DNA from 3 places in the Bradyrhizobium sp. USDA 4461 genome. Region 2 is predicted to be linked to each of the others. Evidence: predicted binding sites of a transcription regulator. Region 2 holds the regulator's gene; each other region holds the start of a gene.
The links. Region 2 encodes PhoB, which activates phosphate uptake and scavenging genes when phosphate is short. Its sites were predicted from a motif close to TGTCATNNANCTGTCAT; they were not measured.

Region 1: ACVINW_RS22535 (glycerophosphodiester phosphodiesterase family protein) is a predicted target of PhoB. The motif match lies at 3,597-3,613, and genes of this name have one in related genera.
Region 3: ACVINW_RS25060 (UDP-2,3-diacylglucosamine diphosphatase) is a predicted target of PhoB. The motif match lies at 4,454-4,470, and genes of this name have one in related genera.

The regions. Positions count from the first base shown of each region.
Region 1 covers NZ_JBSRXM010000001.1:4,882,596-4,890,067, forward strand. Annotated here, with positions in the region: gene ACVINW_RS22520 (response regulator) at 1-443, opposite strand, end outside; gene ACVINW_RS22525 (PRC-barrel domain-containing protein) at 790-1,167, shown strand; gene ACVINW_RS22530 (PRC-barrel domain-containing protein) at 1,520-2,038, shown strand; gene ACVINW_RS22535 (glycerophosphodiester phosphodiesterase family protein) at 2,106-3,503, opposite strand; gene ACVINW_RS22540 (ABC transporter substrate-binding protein) at 3,931-5,145, opposite strand; gene ACVINW_RS22545 (DUF4403 family protein) at 5,305-6,873, opposite strand; gene ACVINW_RS22550 (L,D-transpeptidase) at 7,084-7,472, opposite strand, start outside.
Region 2 covers NZ_JBSRXM010000001.1:1,627,134-1,634,605, forward strand. Annotated here, with positions in the region: gene argF (ornithine carbamoyltransferase) at 71-997, opposite strand; gene ACVINW_RS07705 (acetylornithine transaminase) at 997-2,199, opposite strand; gene ACVINW_RS07710 (hypothetical protein) at 2,198-2,437, shown strand; gene ACVINW_RS07715 (GcrA family cell cycle regulator) at 2,698-3,210, shown strand; gene phoB (phosphate regulon transcriptional regulator PhoB) at 3,482-4,192, opposite strand; gene phoU (phosphate signaling complex protein PhoU) at 4,321-5,037, opposite strand; gene pstB (phosphate ABC transporter ATP-binding protein PstB) at 5,058-5,876, opposite strand; gene pstA (phosphate ABC transporter permease PstA) at 5,873-6,718, opposite strand; gene pstC (phosphate ABC transporter permease subunit PstC) at 6,723-7,472, opposite strand, start outside.
Region 3 covers NZ_JBSRXM010000001.1:5,411,614-5,419,085, forward strand. Annotated here, with positions in the region: gene ACVINW_RS25030 (xanthine dehydrogenase family protein molybdopterin-binding subunit) at 1-652, shown strand, start outside; gene ACVINW_RS25035 (c-type cytochrome) at 755-1,201, shown strand; gene ACVINW_RS25040 (CHRD domain-containing protein) at 1,292-1,714, opposite strand; gene ACVINW_RS25045 (c-type cytochrome) at 1,882-2,811, shown strand; gene ACVINW_RS25050 (Lrp/AsnC ligand binding domain-containing protein) at 2,876-3,121, opposite strand; gene thiD (bifunctional hydroxymethylpyrimidine kinase/phosphomethylpyrimidine kinase) at 3,325-4,122, shown strand; gene ACVINW_RS25060 (UDP-2,3-diacylglucosamine diphosphatase) at 4,494-5,306, shown strand; gene ACVINW_RS25065 (glycosyltransferase family 4 protein) at 5,303-6,394, shown strand; gene ACVINW_RS25070 (threonine/serine dehydratase) at 6,437-7,426, shown strand.

The sequences.
Region 1 (7,472 bases), 3.3 Mb from region 2:
CGGATGTCGATGCGCCAGCCGAGGAAAGTCAGCGTGGTCGCGCCCTCGATCGCGCTGGCGTTGCGCGCGGCGGCCTGCCGGCGCAGCACCGCGTTGATCCGCGCCAACAGCTCGCGCGGGTTGAACGGCTTTGCCAAATAATCGTCGGCGCCCATCTCGAGGCCGAGGATGCGGTCGACGTCCTCACCGCGCGCGGTCAGCATGATGATCGGCGTCTGCGACTCCGCGCGCACCTTGCGGCACAGGCTGAGGCCGTCCTCGCCGGGCAGCATGACATCGAGCACCAGCAGATCGACGCGGTGATCGGTCATCGCCTTGGCCATCTCGCGGCCGTCGGAGGCGGTCGTGACGTGGCAGGAATTGGTGCGGAGATATTTTGCGATGAGGGACCGCGTCTCGCGATCGTCCTCGACGACTAGGATATTGGGCGCAGCCTGGGTCATACCGATCTTTTGTCCGTGATTCGGGGAAAGCGGCTCAGGAATTTTGTTTCAGTGTGTTTCTAAGTCTTGCCCAGCCGATCGAGTTAAACAGGTCCCCGGCGGGGAGAAAAGTTAGCGTTCTGTCATCAAGCTAACGCGTTGATATCCGGGCCGAACTCCAACCGGCTCGGACCGGGAGGCGTGACGGCCAGGGCAGCCGGAAAAAGGCAAGGCTCGCTGTCATATCGGGGCCGGAACCCGTTTGCCCGGCGACGCGTTATTTCTCTTTCAAGCCAAGGTCCGGGCCATGGTCCGGGCCAAGTTTCGGGCAAGGGCTCAGATAAGGGCTCAGGTTGAGGAGGGTGAAATGGCTGTCGAGGTCAGGACAAGGCCGCATCAGCTGATTGCAAGCGACCGGGTTGAGGGGACCGCGGTGCGCCGCGCCAATGGCGACATGATCGGCCACATCGAGCGGCTGATGATCGACAAGATCTCGGGCAAGGTGTCATACGCGGTGCTGAGCTTCGGCGGTTTCCTCGGGATCGGAACCAACCTGATTCCGCTGCCGTGGGGCCGGTTGCACTATAACCCGAAGTTCGAGGCCTATGAACTCGACATCGAGGATGACGAGTTGAAGCGGGCGCCGTCGTTTCGCGCCGACAAGGATTTCGACTGGGGCGATCGCTCGCAGGAAGTCGAGCTGCATCGCTTCTATGGCGTGCCGCCCTATTGGGGCGGCTTCTGATCGCACGGCGACCGGCGCGCGCGGGATCGACGGATGTCGATCGCTGATGCCCGCTCGGGCGCGCGTGCATGCCGCGCGGTTCGCCGGGACGACTTAGTGAGCCAAACATCGTCACATCAGGGACTGCGCGTCCGGCGCAGTCGTGAGGCTCAACCGCAGCCTAGTTGAGATGCGGCGATCGCTTTCGTCAAGCACTGCAACGTCCCGTCTATCGAAAAGTTGCCGGTGCATGCTGCACCGTGACCGTGTTCCGTCATACCGGAGCGGCTTTTGAGCGCAGGCGCAATAGGAACGGTCGCTGACATCACGGGTTCTCCCAGCATCGATTGTGCGAACTGAGGAGAGCGCAACCATGTTGATCAAATCAATCATCGCCGGCGTTGCCGGCTCGGCTTTGCTTGCGACCGTCGCGGTCGCGCAAACGCCCGCCGACAAGACCGACAACAAGATGTCACCGCCGGCATCGACGGCGGCCACCTCGCCGAACACCTACAAGGGTGACTGGCGCGCGTCGAAGGTCGTCGGCCTTAGCGTCTACAACGACAGTAACGAGAGCGTCGGCTCGATCAATGATCTCCTGATGGACAAGGGCGGTGCCATTAAGGCGGTCGTGATCGGCGTCGGCGGTTTCCTGGGTGTCGGCGAGCACCTGGTCGCGGTGCCGATCGACAAGGTGAAGTTCGTCAACGAGCCGGTCGCCTATACCGGTGCTGCGAACACCGGCAGCACGAACAAGTCGACGACCACAACGGGCGCGGCCCCTGCGGCATCGTCCTCGAAGCCGAATCCCTGGTATCCGGATCACGCGGTGTTCAGCGCGACCAAGGATGAGCTGAAGGCGATGCCCGAGTTCAAGTACTCGACCGACTGACGCATAGCGCATGACGTGAAAGACAAGCGCGCCCGGTGATGCCGGGCGCGCTTTTGTTGCGCAGGCTTCACCGGCCGAGCTCGCGCAGGTAAGCCGCGCGGGCGGCGACGCCGGTGTGGGTGAAATCCGTGAACACCCCGTCGACGCCGAGACGGAAGAACTTCAGATATTCAAGGGCCGGATCGCCGTGGTAGTCGGCGGCGAGATATTTCTTCTCGTTGCGGAACGTGAAGACATGCACGAACAGGCCGAGCCTGTGCGCGTCGGCGATCACGCTGGTTGCGTCCTGCGTCCTGGCGTCCGCCGTCGAACCCTTGGTCGGCTTGCCGTCGGCGCTCTCGTCCGTCCAGGGCGAGATCTTGTACGGCACGATATAGGCCTTCCACGGACCGATGCCGTCGGCATAGGTCTTGATCTCGGCGAGGCCTTCCGGCGTCAGCATCGTATCGAAGGTGCGGCTGTCGCCCGCAACCGTCCAGTCGTAGGGGCGGGAATTGGCGATATTGTTGAGCAGCACCTTACCCGTCCTGAAGTCGACGCCGTTGCCGTCGATCAGCTGGACCTGCCGTGTTTCCAGTCCGTGGCTGCGCATGTATTTCAGGCTGCCGGGCTCGAAGCTCTGCACGATGATCGGCGCGTCCTTTGAATTGAGGCCGTTCTCCTTGATGATCTTGATCAGGGCGTCCTCGAGCGGACGGCTGCCGGGCGCGCCGCAGCCATTGGCGATCGCCTGGGCATTGTTCCAGGTCGGGTTCTTGGTTTCCGGATAGACCGAGATCGAACGTCCGGTCGCCTTGCTCTTGGCCTTGGCGATGTCGATGATGTCCTGGAAGCTGATGATCGGAAACTTGCCGTTGAACAGTTTCGGCCGCTCGTTGGCTGCATCATAGGTGGTGCCGGCGATCCAGGTTCTCAGCTCGGCCATGGTGAAATCGGTGATCGACCAGTCGTTGGTGTGATCATCGCTGTCGACGATCAGCGCCTTCAGCACCGACTTCGGATCGGCCGGATCGAGGAGGTCGGTGGGATATTCAGCCGGGCCGCTGGTCTGGGTTTGCACCCATTTCACCTTGACGCGGACGCCCGGCGTCGTGCGTTTGCGTTTGGCGACGTCCGCATTGGTCTTCGCCACTTCGGCAACGTTGGTGTTGTCGCCGAGCCATGGATTGTGGCGCGCCACCAGCACGCAATCCTTGGTCAGATGCAGGTCTTCTTCGAGCGAGTCGGTGCCGAGGTCGGCGGCGAGCTCGTACGAGGCTTCGGTCTCCTCGGGCACCAGGCCCGGCACACCGCGATGCCCGATCACCAGCGGCAGCTTGCCGTCGACGGTCAGGAACGGTTTGGCGCCTGAAGGTGCCGGGCCGGTTTGCGCCGACGCGATCGACGGCAGCAGGATCGCCAGGGCCGTCGCGCCGAGCAGCATCGCTCCAACATGCATCTTTCGTCGCGAACAAAACTGCTTCACGGCCAAGTCTCCATCTCCAGCCTGGCATCGGGTTGATGCCACGAGCGCCCGAACCGACCAGGGCTGACGCTGTTGTCTTCTTGTCTCAATCTCCTGACAAGCGGATGACTGAGGGGAAGCGCGATCCAAACGAAAGAGGATGTGGATCGATCGATCTTCCAAGCTCGATTTTCTGAGGTCGCCGTGCGCAATCGAATGCGTCGACGGTGCGGCACCTGGGACAAGAAGAGGACCTTGCGCCGGATCGAGCAGCGGGCACCGCTTCACCTCGCCCCGCGTGCGGGGAGAGGTCGGAATGCATCGTTAGATGCATTCCGGGTGAGGGGGAGCCTCCGCGAGCGCGGTTATCGACGTGTACGCGGAGACAGCCCCTCACCCCAACCCTCTCCCGGTAAGAACGGGGAGAGGGAGCGCAGCGGCGCGCGCGTCAGTTCGACTTCACCAGCGGGCAGCCGCCCTTGTCGAGCGGGCGGAAGGCTTCGTCGCCGGGCACGGTGGCGATCAGCTTGTAGAGGTCCCACTCGCCCTTGGATTCCTCGGGCTTCTTGGTTTCGAACAGGTACATGTCGTGCACCATGCGGCCGTCGATTCGGATATGGCCGTTCTTGGCGAAGAAGTCGTTGATCGGCGTCTTGCGCATCTGCTCCATCACCTTCGGCGCCTCGTCGGTGCCGATGGCTTCGATCGCCTTCAGGTAATGCATGGTTGCCGAATAGAGGCCGGCCTGGATCATGGTCGGCATGTGGCCGACCTTCTCGTTGAAGCGCTTCGAGAAGGCGCGGGTCTCGTCGTTCATGTCCCAGTAGAAGGCGTCGGTGACGATCAGGCCCTGCGTCGCCTTCAGGCCCAGTGCGTGGGTGTCGGTGATTTCCATCAGCAGCGCGATCAGCTTCTGGCCACCCTGCGCCAGGCCGAACTCGGCGGCCTGCTTCAGCGCGGTGGTGGTGTCGCCGCCGGCATTGGCCAGCGCCACGACCTTGGCCTTGGAGGCCTGCGCCTGCAGCAGGAAGGACGAGAAGTCCGACGAGTTGAGCGGATGGCGCACGTCGCCGAGCACCTTGCCGCCGCTCTCCTTGACGACGTTGGCGGCATCGCGCTCCAGTGCCATGCCGAAGGCATAGTCGGCGGTGACGAAGAACCAGGTGTCCTCGCCGCGCTTGACCATCGCCTTGCCCGCGACGTTCGACAGCGCATAGGTGTCGTAGGTCCAGTGCACGGTGTTGGGCGAGCATGCGGTGCCGGTGATGTCGGAGGAGCCGCCGCCGGAATTGATGTGGATCTTGTTCTTCTCGCGCGTCAGCGCCGAGATCGGCAGCGCGACCGATGAGGTCGGCACGTCGAGGATCGCATCGACCTTGTCGTTGTCGTACCAGTTGCGCGCAATGCCGACGCCGACGTCGGGCTTGTTCTGGTGGTCGGCCACCACGACCTGGATCGGCTTGCCCTTGACCTTGCCGCCGTAATCGGCGACCGCCATCTCGACGGCGGCGACCGAGCCCTTGCCGGTGGCGTCGGCATAGAGGCTCGACATGTCGGTGAGCACGCCGAGCTTGACGACGTCGTCGGAGATCTGGGCGTTGGCTGCGGTGCCGGAGACCGCGAGCGCGAAGCCGGCCGCCGCTGCGGCCAAGAGCGATTTCATCGAGTTTGTCTCCCTGACTTTTCGTTGGTTGCTTCCACGGGGCACCTTCTATCCGGTGCGGCAACCTGTCGCAAAGACGACTTTTTGGGCATATGGGCTGCCGCTACTCGATGAGCGGAAAGCTGTTGCCCTCGCCCCGCTGGCGCGGAGAGGGCAAGGCTACAGTGCCGGCAATGCGGTGACGGCGGCCTTGATGGTGCCGTCGGTCTCCACGATCACCCGCAGCGTCTTCGAATCGAACGCGATGTCGGCCAGGCGGATGCTGTTGACGTCGGCGTCGACGCGGATGCCTTCCTCGTTCTTCTGCAGGTCGGCGATGGCGGCGGCGATCTTGCGCTGGGCGTTGGCCGCGAACGGCTTCAGGTCGACGACCAGCCGGTCGGCCAGCGCCTGCTGCATGTGCGGGACCGCCGCGCGCGCGGCGGCGCCGAGCAGGCCGAACGCCGCCTCGGATTCCACCGCCAGCTCGACGTCGGCGAGCCGCAGCGTCTGCGCCGCCTGGTCGAGCCGGGGCCGGCCCCAGATATGCACGGTCGCCTCGGCGCCGAGCCCGAAGAAGCTCTTCTTCTCCTTGGCATGCACCAGAAGCGAGATCAAAAGCCGGTCGCCGGAGGCCGCGATGCTCGCGCTCTTGACGGTGACGTCGACCGGGCCGGAACCGTCCTCGGGGAAGGTCTTGCCCTTCAGCTGCGCCTCGACCAGCTGCGTCAGCGTGGTGAAGGACATGTCGACCGGCAGGCCGATCGCGATCTGGCTCGACATCGGCGGCACGATCGAGAGCTTGTCGGGGAACGGGCAGTTGGGCGTGGTCTGTGTTTCGGTGATCCGCGTCTCGGCCTCGATCCCCATCGTCAGGATCATCGAGGACGCATCGACCTTGGGCTGCGCCGCGATCGCGCGGATCGGCCGCAGCTCGAGCCACATCGGCGGCATCGATGCGGTGCCGCCGGTGCCTTGCAGCGGGAGCGAGCGGCAGGCCTTGGCCCATTGCGCGCGGGCGTTGTTCTGGAACACCGGGTCGTTGCGCAATCGTGCCTCGACCGCGGAGATCTGGTCGGCCACCGCCTTGTCGATCACCGGCTTGACCTGGGCCGGCACGTTGATGCGGACGCCGGCGGCCGACAGGCTGGTGTCGCCGAGATTGACCTGCGCCTGCAGGTTCGGCTCGATCCGCCAGGACGCGCCGAGCTTCGGCCGTGCGGTCAGGGTGACGTTGCCCTTGATGTCGGCATTGGCGTCGATGTTCTTGATGTTCACCGCGCCGATCTGCTTGGCGACGTTGCCGCCGAGCAGGCTGCCGAGTGCGTTACTGACGGCGCCCGTCGCCTTCGCCGACAGCGAGCCGGTGACCTTGAGCGTGCCGTTGATCGGGGTCGTCAGCGTCAGCACGTCCTGCGCGCCGGTGGCCGCGATCGGCCCGCGCGACGCGGTCCAGCCGATGTCGGCATTTTGCAGGATCTGTTGCACCGGATTGTCGGCCTTGCCGCCGAACGTCTTCGGCGCGCCGCGCTCGGCGGCGTCGCGGATCGCCGACAGCGCGACCGAGACCTGCGCCACGATCGTCGAGGACCGCGGCGCCTGCGGCAGCGGCGGCAGCTCGGCGAGCTGCGGCTTCTGCAGGGTGGCGCTCGGCGCGAGCCAGTCCATGGCCTTGAGACTGATTGCGAACGAGATCAGCACGACGGTGATGCCGAGTGCGATCGTTCTCGGATGCATCGGTAGACGCATCATTCCCCCGGATGAAAATCAATTTTGACGGGTTGTACAGGCCCGCCGACGAGGGCGCCAGTGTGGCGGGATCAAGCTGCTTCAGGGGCGGAAGCAGCCCGAATGTCCGGGTCACCTGGACGTTAACGATTGTGAACGCGGCAACGGCCCCGGTGGGGTGCCGGAGCCGTTGCCTGAGCCCTTGGAGGGGGCTTGGGGAAGTCGGTCTTGTTAGCGGACGGCCGAACCGAGGTCGGCGCGGCGGTCGGTCATCGGCAGCACGATCACCTTGGTGCCGACGCTGACCCGCGAATAGAGGTCGCTGACGTCCTCATTGGTGAGCCGCAGGCAGCCGGAGGAGACGTGGGTGCCGATCGTCTCCGGCGCGTTGGTGCCGTGGATGCGGTACACGGTGCCGCCGAGATACATGGCGCGGGCGCCGAGCGGGTTGCCGGGGCCGCCGGCCATGTGGCGCGGCAAATAGGGCTGGCGGGCGATCATTTCCGGCGGCGGGGTCCAATCCGGCCACTCCGCCTTCTTGGTGATGGTCTGGGTGCCCGACCAGGTGAAGCCGTCGCGGCCGACGCCGATGCCGTAGCGCATCGCCTGGCCGCCTCCGA
Region 2 (7,472 bases):
TCCATCGGTGGTTATGGGTCCCGGGTCGCGCTTCGCTTGCCCGGGACGACAACACTCACTGACCTGCGCCTTACGCGACTTCGTTAAAGCACCAGGCCAGGATGCCCTTCTGCGCATGCAGGCGGTTTTCCGCCTCGTCGAACACCACGGATTGCGGCCCGTCGATCACCTCGTCGGTGACCTCCTCGCCGCGATGCGCGGGCAGGCAGTGCATGAACAGGGCGTCCGGCTTGGCGAGCGACATCAGCTTGGCATTGACCTGATAGGGCCGCAGCACGTTGTGGCGGTGCTCGCCCTCCTTGTCGCCCATCGACACCCAGGTGTCGGTGACGACGCAGTCGGCGCCGCGGACGGCGGCTTCCGGATCGGTGCCGAGCATGATCGGGGCATTGGTCGCCTTGATCCAGTCGCGCATCGGCTTCTTCGGCGACAGCTCCGGTGGGGTCGCGACATTGAGCTGGAACTTGAACCGCTCGGCGGCATGCGCCCAGGACGCCAGCACGTTGTTGTCGTCGCCGGTCCAGGCCACCGTCTTGCCCTCGATCGAGCCGCGGTTCTCCTCATAGGTCATGAGATCCGCCATCACCTGGCAGGGATGCGAACGCCGGGTCAGGCCGTTGATGACGGGAACAGTGGCGTGGGCGGCGAGCTCGAGCAGCGCGTCATGGTTGAGGATGCGGATCATGATCGCATCGACATAGCGCGACAGCACGCGCGCGGTGTCGGCGATGGTCTCGCCGCGGCCAAGCTGCATCTCGGCGCCGGTCAGCATGATGGATTCGCCGCCGAGCTGGCGCATCCCGACGTCGAACGACACCCTGGTGCGGGTCGACGGGCGCTCGAAGATCATCGCCAGCGTCTTGCCCTCGAGCGGCTTCTTGCCCTTCTCATGCGCCTTCAGCTTCGCCTTCATGGCGGCGCCGGCGGACAGCATGTTGCGCAGCTCGGCGAGCGGCAGCTCGTTGATGTCGAGGAAGTGACGGACCGGCTTGCTCATCATCCGGCCTTCCTCGGCTGCGCTGCCGACAATGTCGCGCAGGCACGCTCGAGCGAGACGATCGACTGGTCGATCTCGGCTTCCGTCACGATCAGGGGCGCCAGGAACCGGACCACGTTGTCGCCGGCACCGACCGTGAGCAGCTTCTCGCTGCGCAGCGCGGCGATCAGGTCGCCCGACGGCACCACGGCCTTGACGCCGATCAAGAGGCCCTCGCCGCGCACTTCCGACAGCACGCCGGGATAGCGGTCGACCACGGAGGCGAGCTTCTGCTTGAGCAGCAGCGACATCTTCTGCACATGCTCGAAGAAGCCGGGCTTCAGCATGACGTCGAGCACGGCATTGGCGGCGGCGACCGCCAGCGGATTGCCGCCAAAGGTCGAGCCGTGCGAGCCCGGCGCCATGCCTTCGGCCGCTTTCGCGGTCGCCAGCACCGCGCCGATCGGGAAGCCGCCGCCGAGCGCCTTCGCGAGCGACATCACGTCCGGCGTGACGCCGGTGCGCTTGTAGGCAAACAAATCGCCGGTACGGCCCATGCCGGTCTGCACCTCGTCGAACGCCAGCAGCAGGCCATGTTCGTCGCACAGCGCACGCAGCGCCTTGAAGAACGCCTGCGGCGCCGAGCGCACCCCGCCCTCGCCCTGCACCGGTTCGATCAGGATGCCGGCGGTGTGCGGGCCGATCGCCTTCTTCACCGCCTCGATGTCGCCATGCGGCACCTGGTCGAAGCCGTCCATCGGCGGGCCAAAGCCTTCGAGATATTTCGCCGCGCCGGTCGCGGCCAGCGTGCCCAGCGTGCGGCCATGGAAGGCGCCTTCGAAGGTGATGATGCGGTAGCGCTCGCCATGGCCCTTGGAGAAGTGATAGTGGCGGACCAGCTTGATCACGCCCTCCATCGCCTCCGCGCCGGAATTGCAGAAGAACACGAAGTCGGCGAAGCTCTGCTCGCACAGCCGCGCGGCGAGCACCTCGCCGTCCGGGCTCTTGAACAGGTTCGACATGTGCCAGAGCCTGGTCGCCTGTTCCTGCAGCGCCTTCACCAGATGCGGATGCGCATGCCCGAGCGCGTTGACGGCGACGCCCGAGGTGAAATCGAGATAGCGGTCGCCGTTGGTTGCGATCAGCCAGGCGCCCTCACCGCGCTCGAAGCCGAGATCGACCCTGGCGAAGACGGGAAGCAGATGCGACGAGGCGTTGGTCATGGCGTTCACTGCCGGTTTGAAGCCGACAATTGCCGCGCGCCTTGACGCCAGCGCAGCAACGGCCAGCTTCGGAAAACAAAACGGCCGCCTTTGCGGGCGGCACGTGGGCAACATTCTATGCTGCGGCGGGTCCGTGTCAATCGCCAGGAGCCGGTCCTTTGCCGGGCTTCCTGCGCTGCCGAACGAGCGCAATCCGGAGCATTCCGGTGCGGTGGAAAAGCCTCACAGCAATGCTTAACTTTGTCGGAACATGTGGACGCACGGCCGCGGACTCTTGCGCCAGAGTCACGCCATATTGTAGCGTTTGGCCTGTCGGGTACGACATCTCGTGCGGCAGTACTGGACCCTCTAAGTAGCCTTTGTGTCTCGCGTAAACGTTCGGGCGCAACACCGCGCCCGGCGAGGGCTAAGGGATTCTGGCCGCAGGGATATTTGTCCAGATTTGGCTCGCAGCGCCGCTCCAATGACTGGCCGGCGCCATGCGAAAGGAAGAATGCGATGACGGTATTGACCTGGTCCGACGATCGCGTCGAGCAGCTGAAGAAGCTCTGGGAGTCTGGCCTTTCGGCCAGCCAGATCGCAGCGGAACTTGGCAATGTGACGCGAAACGCCGTGATCGGCAAAGTGCACCGGCTCGGCCTCTCCGGCCGCGCCAAGGCACCCTCCACGGCGGCGCCGCGGCAGCGCAAGGCGCGCCCCGCCCAGCACATGATGCGAGTGGCGCGCCCGGTCTCGCGCGGCAACACCGCGCTCGCGCACGCCTTCGAGGTCGAGATGGAGCCCGATCCGATCTCGTTCGACAACGTGGTGCCGATGAGCCAGCGGCTGTCGCTGCTCGAACTCAACGAGGCCACCTGTCACTGGCCGGTCGGCGATCCCTCGAGCCCGGAATTCTTCTTCTGCGGCGGCAAGGCGCTCGCCGGCCTGCCCTATTGCGCGCATCATTCCCGCGTCGCCTACCAGCCCGCCGCCGATCGCCGCCGGCCGTCGGCGAAGCCGCAGATCAAGTAGCCCTCGGGAAAACTACGGAAGACCTGAAAAACAAATCCCCGCACAAGCGGGGATTTTTTGTGAGCGAATGAACATCAAGGGCACATAGCCCAGGTCAAGCGCACTGCGCGACGTAAGGTGAGCACACGCGCCCCTCCCCACCCTCCCCCGCAAGGAGGGAGGGAGCCGGACAGTGTGCTCACCTCACGCGATAACGAGCCGCCGCTCGTGGCGCGATGGATTGCTTCGCTCCGCTCGCAATGACGATGACGGCTCTCGCCGGAAAGGCGACTTACGGCTGCGGCTCGGCTTTCGCGAAGCGGTCGTCGAGCGCGTAGCCGGCGCCGCGCACGGTGCGGATCGGATCCTGCTCGCGGCCCGGATTGAGCAGCTTGCGCAGGCGGCCGATATGGACGTCGACGGTGCGCTCATCGATGTAGATGTCGCGGCCCCAGACGCTGTCGAGCAGCTGCTCGCGGCTGAACACGCGGCCGGGATGCTCGAGGAAGAATTCGAGCAGCCGATACTCGGTCGGCCCGAGATCGATCGGACGGCCCGAGCGCGCGACGCGGCGCTTCTCGCGGTCGAGCTCGATGTCGCCATAGGTCAGGACGGTGGCGAGCCGCTCCGGGCTCGCGCGGCGCAGCAGGCCCTTCACCCGCGCCAGGAGCTCCGGCACCGAGAACGGCTTGACGATGTAATCGTCGGCGCCGGTGGCCAGACCGCGCACCCGCTCGCTCTCCTCGCCGCGCGCGGTCAGCATGATGATCGGAAGCTGCTTGGTCTCGGGCCGCGCCCGCAGGCGGCGGCACAGCTCGATGCCGGACAGGCCCGGCAGCATCCAGTCGAGGACCACGAGGTCGGGAACGCGCTCCTTGAGGCGGGTATCGGCATCGTCGCCGCGCCCCACCGTTTCGACATCGTAGCCTTCCGCATCGAGGTTGTAGCGCAACAGCGTCGTTAGCGCTTCCTCGTCTTCGACTACCAGAATGCGTGCGCTCATCGGTCTAAGTTCTTTCTCTGTGGTGATCTGTTGCCCAGACGCAAACCGAAACACTTAGCTTCTTGAGCATAATCCCCGCGGAAACGACTTGTCGAAGACAATCCGGTTCCGCGCGTGCGGATGATGTCCTAGTTACCCGGCACAGTGGTGGCAAAATTGGTCATGTCGCCCTTCGGGCGCTTGTCGGTGATCTGCTGGCCTTCGATCATGTAGAACACAGTCTCGGCGATGTTGGTGGCGTGATCGCCGATCCGCTCGATGTTCTTGGCGCAGAACATCAGATGGATGCAGAACGAGATGTTGCGCGGATCTTCCATCATGTAGGTGAGCAGCTCGCGGAACAGCGAGGTGCAGATCGCATCGACCTCCTCGTCGCCCTTCCAGACGTTCATCGCCGCCGGCAGATCGTGCGCGGCATAGGCGTCGAGCACCGACTTGACCTGCGACAGCACGAGGTCGGTCATGTGCTCCAGGCCGCGGATCAGCTTCAGCGGCTGGAAATCGCTCTCCAGCGCCGCGACGCGCTTGCCCATGTTCTTGGCGAGGTCGCCGATCCGCTCGAGGTCGGTGGCGACGCGCATCGCGCTGACGATCTCGCGCAGATCGATCGCCATCGGCTGGCGCCGCGCGATCGTCAGCACCGCGCGCTCTTCGATGACGCGCTGCAGATTGTCGATCTCGATATCGGCGGCGACCACGCGCTTGCCGAGCGCGACGTCGCGCCGGATCAGCGCGTCGACCGACTCGGTGATCATCCGCTCGACGAGGCCGCCCATCTCGGCGACCAGGCGGGTCAACTCCTGCAGGTCGCTGTCGAATGCCTTGGCGGTGTGTTCAGAAGCCATCATCTGTCTCCTCAGCCCGGTCAGCCGAACCGGCCAGTGATGTAGTCCTGGGTGCGTCGATCGCTCGGCGAGGTGAAGATCTTGTTGGTGTCGTCGAACTCGATCAGCTCGCCGAGATACATGAAGGCGGTCTTGTCGGAGACGCGCGCCGCCTGCTGCATGTTGTGGGTGACGATCGCGATCGTGTAATCCTCGGAGAGCTCCTGGATCAGCTCCTCGACCTTGGCGGTGGAGATCGGATCGAGCGCCGAGCACGGTTCGTCGAACAGGATCACCTCGGGACGCACCGCCACGGTGCGCGCGATGCACAGCCGCTGCTGCTGGCCGCCGGACAGCGACAGGCCGGAGGCGTTCAGCTTGTCCTTGACCTCGTTCCACAGCGCGCCGCCGCGCAGCGCCTTCTCGACCCGGTCGTCCATCTCGGACTTCGAGATCTTCTCGTAGAGGCGGATGCCGAAGGCGATGTTCTCGTAGATCGTCATCGGGAACGGCGTCGGCTTCTGGAACACCATGCCGACCCGCGCGCGGAGCAGATTGAGGTCGAGCTTGGGATCGAGGATGTTGGTCTGGTCCAGCATCAGCTGGCCGACCGCGCGCTGGCCCGGATAAAGGTCGTACATCCGGTTGAAGATGCGCAGCAGGGTCGACTTGCCGCAGCCCGACGGTCCGATGAACGCCGTGACGCGGTTGGTGCCGAGCGTCAGGTTGATGTTCTTCAGCGCGTGGTGCTCGCCGTAATAGAAATTGAGGTTACGCACCGTGACTTTCGGCGGCGCGTCCGGAAGCGGCACCTGGGGAACGTGGCCCGCGACAGTCGTGGAGACGGAAAGCTCGGTCATTTTGCGGTCCTTTCGGCACCAAGGATACGCGCGCCGATATTCAACGCGAGCACGGTGAAGGTGATGAGCAGTGCGCCGCTCCACGCCAGTTCCTTCCAGTAGGCGTAGGGGCTCTGCACGAAGTTGTTGATGGTCACCGGCAGGTTGGCCATCGTCTTGGTCAAATCCCAGCTGAAGAACTGGTTCGACAGCGCGGTGAATAGCAGCGGCGCGGTCTCGCCGGCGACACGCGCGGTCGCCAGCAGCACGCCGGTGATCAAGCCGCTACGCGCAGCACGATAAGCGATCCGCTTGATCACCAGCGAACGCGGCAGGCCGAGCGCGGAGGCCGCCTCGCGCAACGGATTGGGCACCAGCAGCAGCATGTCCTCGGTGGTGCGCAGCACGACCGGGATCACGATCACGGCGAGCGCAAGACTGCCTGCGATCGCCGAGAAGCCGCGCATCGGCACCACCACCGCACCATAGATGAACAGGCCGATGATGATCGACGGCGCGCTGAGCAGGATGTCGTTGATGAAGCGGATCACCGAGGTGAGCTTGTCGTGCTTGCCGTACTCGGCAAGGTAGGTGCCGGCGAACAGGCCGAGCGGCGCGCCGATGCCGACGCCGATTACGGTCATGATGACCGAGCCGACGATGGCGTTGAGCAGACCGCCGTCGGTCGAGCCCGGCGGCGGCGTGTTCTGGGTGAACAGCTGCACGCTGAGGCCGGCAAGGCCGTTGTAGAGCAGCGTGATCAGGATCAGCGCCAGCCAGGTGACGCCGAACAGCGCCGCACCGACGCAGAGCGTGCGGATGATGATGTCGCTGCGGCGGCGGGATTTGTAGATCGGGTTCATGGCGTCACTTCCCCGCCTTCTTCTCGAGCCGCATCAGCATCAGCCGCGCGCCGGCGAGCACGAAGAAGGTCAGCACGAACAGCAACAGGCCGAGCAGGATCAGGCCGGACTGGTGCAGGCCGTCGCTCTCGGCGAATTCGGAAGCGATCGCCGCCGAGATCGTGGTGCCCGGCGCGAAGATCGACGACGAGATGCGGAACGAGTTGCCGATGATGAAGGTCACCGCCATGGTTTCGCCGAGCGCGCGGCCGAGCGCCAGCATGATGCCGCCGATCACGCCGACCCTTGTGTAGGGGATCACGACGCTGCGGACGACTTCCCAGGTGGTGCAGCCCATGCCGTAGGCGGCTTCCTTGAGCACGGGCGGCACGGTCTTGAACACGTCGACCGAGATCGCGGTGATGAACGGCAGCACCATGATGGCGAGGATCAGCGCCGCGTTGAACAGGCTGAGATAGGACGGCGGGCCGGCGAACACCGCGCCCAGCACCGGAACGCCCTCGAAGATCCGGATCATGAACGGCTGGAACGTGTTGGCCAGGAACGGGCCGAGCACGAAGAAGCCCCACATGCCGTAGATGATGGAGGGGATGCCGGCGAGCAGCTCGATGGCGATGCCGATCGGGCGGCGCAGCCACTGCGGGCAGAGTTCGGTGAGGAACACGGCGATGCCGATGCCGACCGGGATCGCGATCAGCATGGCGATGACCGAGGTGATCAGCGTACCGTAGATCGGGCCGAGCGCGCCGAGCAC
Region 3 (7,472 bases), 3.8 Mb from region 2:
GAAGGAGCTCGCGGCGCAGGCGCTGGAAGCCGGCACCGGCGATCTTGAAATCGCCGACGGCCGCATCCGCATCGCCGGCACCGACCGCTCGGTCAGCTTCGCCGATCTCGCCAAGCGTCCCGGTGGCGATACGTCGAAGATGAATGCAAGCGCGACGTTTGCCAGCGCCGACGGCACCTATCCGAACGGCACGCATCTCGCCGAAGTCGAGATCGATCCCGCCATCGGCATCATCAAGATCGTCAGCTACGTCATCGTTGACGATTTCGGCGTCACGCTCAATCCGCTGATGCTCGCGGGCCAGGTCCATGGCGGCGCGATGCAGGGCATCGGGCAGGCGCTGATGGAGCAGGCGGTGTACAGCCCGACCGACGGCCAGCTCGTCACCGGCACCTTCATGGACTATGCGATGCCGCGCGCTTCCGACGGGCCGTCCTTCGTGTTCGAGACCCACAACGTGCCCTGCACCACCAATCCGATGGGCGTGAAGGGCGCAGGCGAGGCCGGCGCGATCGGCTCGTGCCCGGCGGTCGTCAACGCGATCGTCGAGGGCCTGCATCGTGAATACGGCATCGACCACATCGACATGCCGGCCACGCCGGAACGGGTCTGGATCGCGATTCGCGAGGCGCAGCGCCGCCATAATCTCTGATAAATTGTCGCAGGCGGAATGAAGATTCCGCCTGCGGTGTTTTGCAAACCAGGCCGGCCGCGTACCTGCGGACCGGGACAGCGGAATTGAGGGGTTTTGCCGATGAAGCGGATTGTCGTCGTTGTCGCGATGCTGGCGTTCGGTGCCGGTGCAGTCGTTGCACAGCAGGATCAAGTCAAGAAGACCCAGGCCATGATGAAGGACAATGGCAAGAATGCGGGTGCGCTGTCGGCGATCATCAAGGGCGAAAAGCCCTACGACCAGGCGACCGTCAATGCCGCGCTGGCCCAGTTCGAGGATACCGCCAAGCAGCTTCCGACGCTGTTCCCCGAGAGCATGAAAGGCGTCAAGCTGGAAGGCGATTACGCCCCTTCGCCGAAAATCTGGGAAGACAAGGCGGGCTTCGCGCAGCAGTCCGCGAGCTTCGCGAAGGTCGTCACCGATGCCAAGGGCAAGATCAAGGACGTCGATACACTGAAGGCCGAGCTGGGCGTGATCGGCAAGCAGTGCGGCGGCTGCCACGAGACCTATCGCGTCAAGAAGGGCTGATCGCCATTCCATCAACGAAAAGGGCGGACGCTTTAGGGCGTCCACCCTTTTTTGTGTCGGCCGTTTCTGTTGGCGTTGCGTCGCGAACGATTACTTCGTCACCTGGCCGCGGATCTCGCCGCCAGGGTTGGCCGCGGTGTGGACGTTGACATAGTACTTGCCGGCGAGCAGATCGGCGGCCTGCGCATCGGTCAGCGTGGCGCTGCCTTCGACCGGGCTCGACGTCGCGTTCGGGATCGCGACCGCGACACCGGAATTCTTGCCGGCCTCGGCGGGACCGTGGAAATGCGCCGCCGTGGCCGGGCCTGACAGGCCGGAATAGGTCAGTTTCCAGCTGAGTTTCTTGCTGGCCGCGTCGTAGTCGATATCGGCAGTGCCGGTGCCGGCGCTGGTGTTGGCAGGCACTTCGGACTTGCCGTCCAGTTTGGCGTGCAGCTTCTCGGCGAAGGCCGGACCGGCGAGGGCGACGGCAGCACCGAGTGTCAGCGTGGCAAGCAAGGTCTTGTTTGGCATGGTTCTCTCCCCTTTGACGTCACAGGACGGTTGCAGTTTCTTCAACAGCGGGTTTGCCGAATTATTCCCAAAATGATCGTGAGCTGCGGCAAATTTGATGAGAGCTTGTACGACGGGTTGTCATCATAGTGGTTGATATGCTGACGCGACCAATGACGGATCGGTGAATGTTGCGACGAATTCTTCTCCTTGCCGGCCTCGCCAGCATCATCGGCCTCAGTGTGTACTGGTGGCTGACCATCCCCGCGACCGTTGCTGCGAGCGCGCTGCCCGCCTACCAGCCCAACCTGGCCAACGGCCTCACAACGTTCAACGCGGGAGGATGTTCCTCCTGCCACGCCGTGCCGAAGCAGGACGACCGCACCAGATTGGGCGGCGGGCTCGCGATCCCGTCGCCGTTCGGCACCTTCTACGCGCCGAACATCTCGCCGGATCCGAACGACGGCATCGGCCGCTGGAGCGAGGCCGATTTCGTCACCGCGGTCATGAAGGGGACCTCGCCGTCAGGTACGCACTATTTCCCTGCGTTTCCTTACACGTCGTATCAGCACGCCAGGGTCAATGACGTGCGCGACCTGTTCGCCTATCTGAAGACCCTGCCGCCGGTTGCCGGCAAGGTGCGCGACCATGATTTGCCGTTCCCCTTCAACATCAGGCGGAATGTCGGGGTCTGGAAATTCCTGTTCATGGACGACAAGCCGTTCATCGCGGACGCAAGCCGCTCGGCGCAGTGGTATCGTGGGGCCTATCTGGTCAACAGCTTCGGCCATTGCGCCGAATGTCATAGCCCGCGGAATTTTCTCGGCGGCATCATCACCGCGCAGCGCTTCGCCGGCGGCCCGAATCCGGAAGGCGAAGGCTGGGTGCCCAACATCACGCCGAGGGGTATCGCGGACTGGAGCGCAAAGGATGTCGCCTATTTCCTCGAGAGCGGGCAGACGCCGGACGGCGACAGCGCCGGCGGATCGATGGTGCGCGTGATCCGCAACACCTCGCAGCTCTCATCAAGTGATCGCGACGCGATCGCCGACTACATCAAGTCGCTGCCGCCGGTCGAGGGGCCGCCGAAGCCGACGAAGCCCGAGAAGAAGCCCTAGCAGCGGGTTCCTGTTTGAGCATGATCCGCTCGGAAAGCCGCTTCGCACTTTACCGGATCATGCTCTACTTCGCGCCGAACGCCTTGAAGGTTATGATGGTGAGGGTGTCCTGGATGCCCGGGATCACCTGAACCTTCTCGTTGATGAAATGGCCGATGTCGGTGTCGTGGTCGACATAGAACTTGACCAGGAGGTCGTAATTGCCCGCGGTGGAATAGATCTCGGACGCAATCTCGGCTTCCGCCAGCGCGTTGGCGACGGTGTAGGACTGGCCGAGCTTGCATTTGATCTGGACGAAGAAAGGAACCATCAAAGTCGTCTCCGGGGTTTTGGCCGACTATAGGCCAAAAACCGGCGGCCAAGGCAAGGGGACAGGAAGGGGCAAGGCAACGGCAACTCAAGGCCAACGCGCGGCAAAGTCAGGCGAACTTGCTGCCGGTGCGCGGCCGGGCTAGGACAGGCCATGGTCCCAATTGTCACGATCTTATTCGTCTCGACCGCCGGTGTCGCACGATGACGCCGATCGCGCTCACCATTGCGGGCTCGGATTCCTCCGGCGGGGCGGGTATCCAGGCCGACCTCAAGAGCTTCGCGGCGCTCGGGGTCTATGGCGCCTCCGCGATCACGGCGCTGACCGCGCAGAACACCACCGGGGTCAGCGGCATCCATCCGGTGCCGGCGGCATTCGTCACCGCCCAGCTTGATGCGGTGTTCTCCGACCTCGATGTCGGTGCGGTCAAGATCGGCATGGTGGCGCAAACTGAGACCATCGCTGCGATCGCCGAAGGGCTGACGCGCTGGGCGCCGCGCCACGTCGTGCTCGATCCGGTGATGGTCGCAACCTCAGGCGATCGGCTGCTGGCCGCCGAGGCGGTCGATGCGCTGAAGTCCATGCTGTTTCCACTGGCCTCGCTGATCACGCCGAACCTGCCGGAAGCGGCGGCGCTTTTGAACGAGCCGGTCGCCTCGACCGAAGCCGATGTCGAGCGGCAGGGCAAGCGATTGCTGGCGATGGGATGTCGCGCGGTGCTGGTCAAGGGTGGCCACAGACATGGTGCTGACAGCATCGACTATCTGATCGACGCCGAGCGCAGCATCGCGCTGTCGGCGCCGCGCGTCGCGACGGCAAACACGCATGGCACCGGTTGCTCGCTGTCGTCGGCGATCGCGGCAGGACTCGCGAAGGGTGAGACGATGGAGACTGCCGTGCGTCATGCCAAGGCCTGGATCACGGACGCGATCGCCGCCGCCGATCGTTTTGCCGTCGGCCACGGCCATGGGCCGGTGCATCATTTTCACAATTACTACTGATTGCCTGTAGCCCGGATGAAGCGCAGCGCAATCCGGGAATGAACCCTCCGCGCGCGAAGGCCCCGGATTACGCTCGTTTGCAACGGTGAAGCCCGTCATTGCGAGGAGCGTCAGCGACGAAGCAATCCATATCCCCGCTTGCGAGGCGATGGATTGCTTCGCTTCGCTCGCAATGACGGTGGACGAGAGCTCCCGTGCATTTCCGTAATGCCCGTTCCACACAGCGGCGACCGCCCGTGTCGCCAGATTGTCGCACGCCGCTGTTATCCGCATTGGAGGGGCGTACTGCTGATTCTCGTTAACTGTTTGTGGGGCCTTGGGTCGCGGGGATCGTCATCGCCTTGTCACAGGAATCTGTTAGGTGCACAGGCATGGGAAGTGACTCCTTGAGTGAAGAAAGCCCCGAGCGGCGCTTTCGCACTTTGTTTATCTCCGATGTCCATCTCGGAGCCCGCGGTTCGCAAGCCGACCGTCTGCTGGACTTCCTCCGCTCTCACGATGCCGACACGATCTACCTGGTTGGTGATATCGTGGACGGCTGGGCGCTGAAGTCGAACTGGTACTGGCCACAGACCCACAACGATTTCGTGCAGAAGATGCTGCGCAAGGCGCGCAAGGGCGCCAAGGTGATCTACGTCCCGGGCAACCACGACGAGTTCCTGCGCAAATATTACGGCACGCATTTCGGCGGCATCGATGTGGTGGAGAACACCGTTCACACCGGCGCCGACGGCAAGCGCTACCTCGTGATCCACGGCGACATCTTCGATCTCGTGGTGCAGAACGCGCGCTGGCTCGCCCATCTCGGCGACAAGGCCTACGACTTCGCGATCCAGATGAACCGCTTCGTCAACTTCTTCCGCAAGATGTTCGGCGTGCCCTATTGGTCGCTATCGCAATGGGCCAAGCTGAAGGTCAAGAAGGCGGTGAACTATATCGGCGCGTTCGAGGCGACATTGGCGGGAGAGGCGCGGCGTCACGGCTGCGACGGCGTGATCTGCGGACACATCCACTACGCGACGATTCATGACGAGCACGGCATCCGCTACATGAATTGCGGCGACTGGGTGGAGAGCTGCACCGCGCTCGCCGAGCATGAGGACGGCCATTTCGAGATCATCACCTGGACCGATCCGGTGCGCCGGATCGCGCCCGTTCCGCGAGTGACGGCACGCGCTGCATGACGCATATCCTGGTCGCGACCGATGCGTGGCATCCCCAGGTCAACGGGGTTGTCCGCACGCTGACCATGATGGCGCAGGCGGCGAAATCGCTCGGCGTCGAGGTGAGCTTCCTGACGCCGGACGAGTTCCGCACCTTCGCGATGCCGAGCTACCGCGATCTGCGGCTGGCGCTGCCCTACCAGGCCAAGGTCGCGAGCCTGATCGAGGCGGCCAAGCCCGACAGCATCCATATCGCGACCGAGGGCCCGATCGGGCTCTCGGTGCGCCGCTATTGCCGCAAGCACGGCCTGCCGTTCACGACTAGCTTCCATACCCGCTTTCCGGAATACGTGTCAGCACGCACGCCGGTCCCGGAGGCCTGGGTGTGGCGCGCGCTGCGCTGGTTCCACCGGCCAAGCCGGGCAGTGATGGCCGCGACCCCGGCCCTGGCGGCCGAGCTGCGCCAGCGCGGCTTCCGCAACGTGGTGCTGTGGTCGCGTGGCGTCGACACCGCTCTGTTCCATCCGCGCGACGTCGATCTCTGCCTGCCGCAGCCGGTCTATCTCAGCGTCGGCCGGGTGGCGGTGGAGAAGAACCTCGAGGCATTCCTCGATCTCGACCTGCCCGGCACCAAGGTCGTGGTCGGCGACGGCCCGGCGCGGGCGGCGCTGGAGCGGAAATATCCGGACGCCGTTTTCCTCGGCGCCCGCCATGGGGAAGAATTGGCTGAGATCTACGCCGCGGCCGATGTGTTCGTTTTCCCGAGCCGCACCGATGCGTTCGGTTTGGTGCTGCTCGAGGCGTTGGCGAGCGGCCTGCCGGTTGCCGCTTTTCCGGTCACCGGTCCTCGCGACGTGATCGGCGCGGCGCCGGTCGGCGTGCTCGACGACGATCTGCACCACGCCTGCCTCGAGGCACTCAGCATTCCGCGCCAGGCCTGCGTCGATTTTGCCGCGCTCCACACCTGGCAGGCGTCGGCCCGGGTGTTCATCGATCGCTGCATGAATGTCCGCCCCGCGCCGCCGGACGGTGAGGGGGAGGCATTGGAATTCGGTGCCGGAGAGCATCATTTTGCGGCATTGCCGGCGAGCCACCAAACCTCACGCTAAAGCGTCTTGCCGGGCTGCCTGCCGGCGCGATACAAATTGCGGATGACGGACACCGTTCTAAATCCACCCGTCGCTGCCGCGGACATTGATGCCGCCGCAAGGGTGGTCGCGCCGTTCGCGGTGCGCACGCCGCTGCTGACCTTTCCCGTTCTCAACGAACGCGTCGGGAGCCGGGTCTTCCTCAAGCCCGAGATGTTGCAGCGGACCGGATCGTTCAAGTTCCGCGGCGCCTTCAACAAGCTCGCCTCGATCCCACAGGACAAGCGGAGCAGCGGCGTCGTGGCGTTCTCCTCGGGCAACCATGCCCAGGGCGTGGCCGCGGCGGCGAAGATCCTCAACATGCAGGCGACCATCGTGATGCCTGCGGACTCGCCGCTCACCAAGCGCGAGCGGACCAAGTCCTACGGCGCAGAGGTCGTGCTGTACGATCGCGATCGCGACGACCGTGCGGCGATCGCCAGCGGCATCGCCAGCAAGCGTGGCGCGACGCTCGTGCCTCCCTATGACGATCCCTTGGTGATCGCGGGCCAGGGCACCGCCGGCCGCGAGATCGCCGAGGACATGGCCGCGCTCGGGCTTGTGCCCGACATCGTCGTGGCGCCGGCTTCCGGCGGCGGCCTGATCGCCGGTGTCGCCACCGCGGTGAAGGTCAAGTATCCGCAGGCCCAGGTGATCGTCGCCGAGCCCGCGGGCTACGACGATCATGCCTTGTCGCTCAAGGTCGGCCATCGCGAAGCGCATGCGGTTGCGCCGCGCACCATCTGCGACGCGCTGATGGCGATGATGCCGGGCGAGCTGACCTTCGCCATCAACAGCAAGCTGCTGGCAAACGGCGTCAGCGCCTCCGACGACGAGGTCGGTGCCGCCGTCGCGTTTGCCTATCGCGAGCTGAAGCTCGTGGTCGAGCCGGGTGGCGCAATCGGTCTCGCCGCGCTGCTGGCGGGCCGGATCGACGCCAAAGGCAAGAACGTCGTCATCGTGCTCTCCGGCGGCAATGTCGATGCCGACCTGTTCGCGAAGCTCGTCGCCTGAGATCAGCAGTTTGAAAAGAAGGGGGCAGGGCGGTGGTCGCACTGCC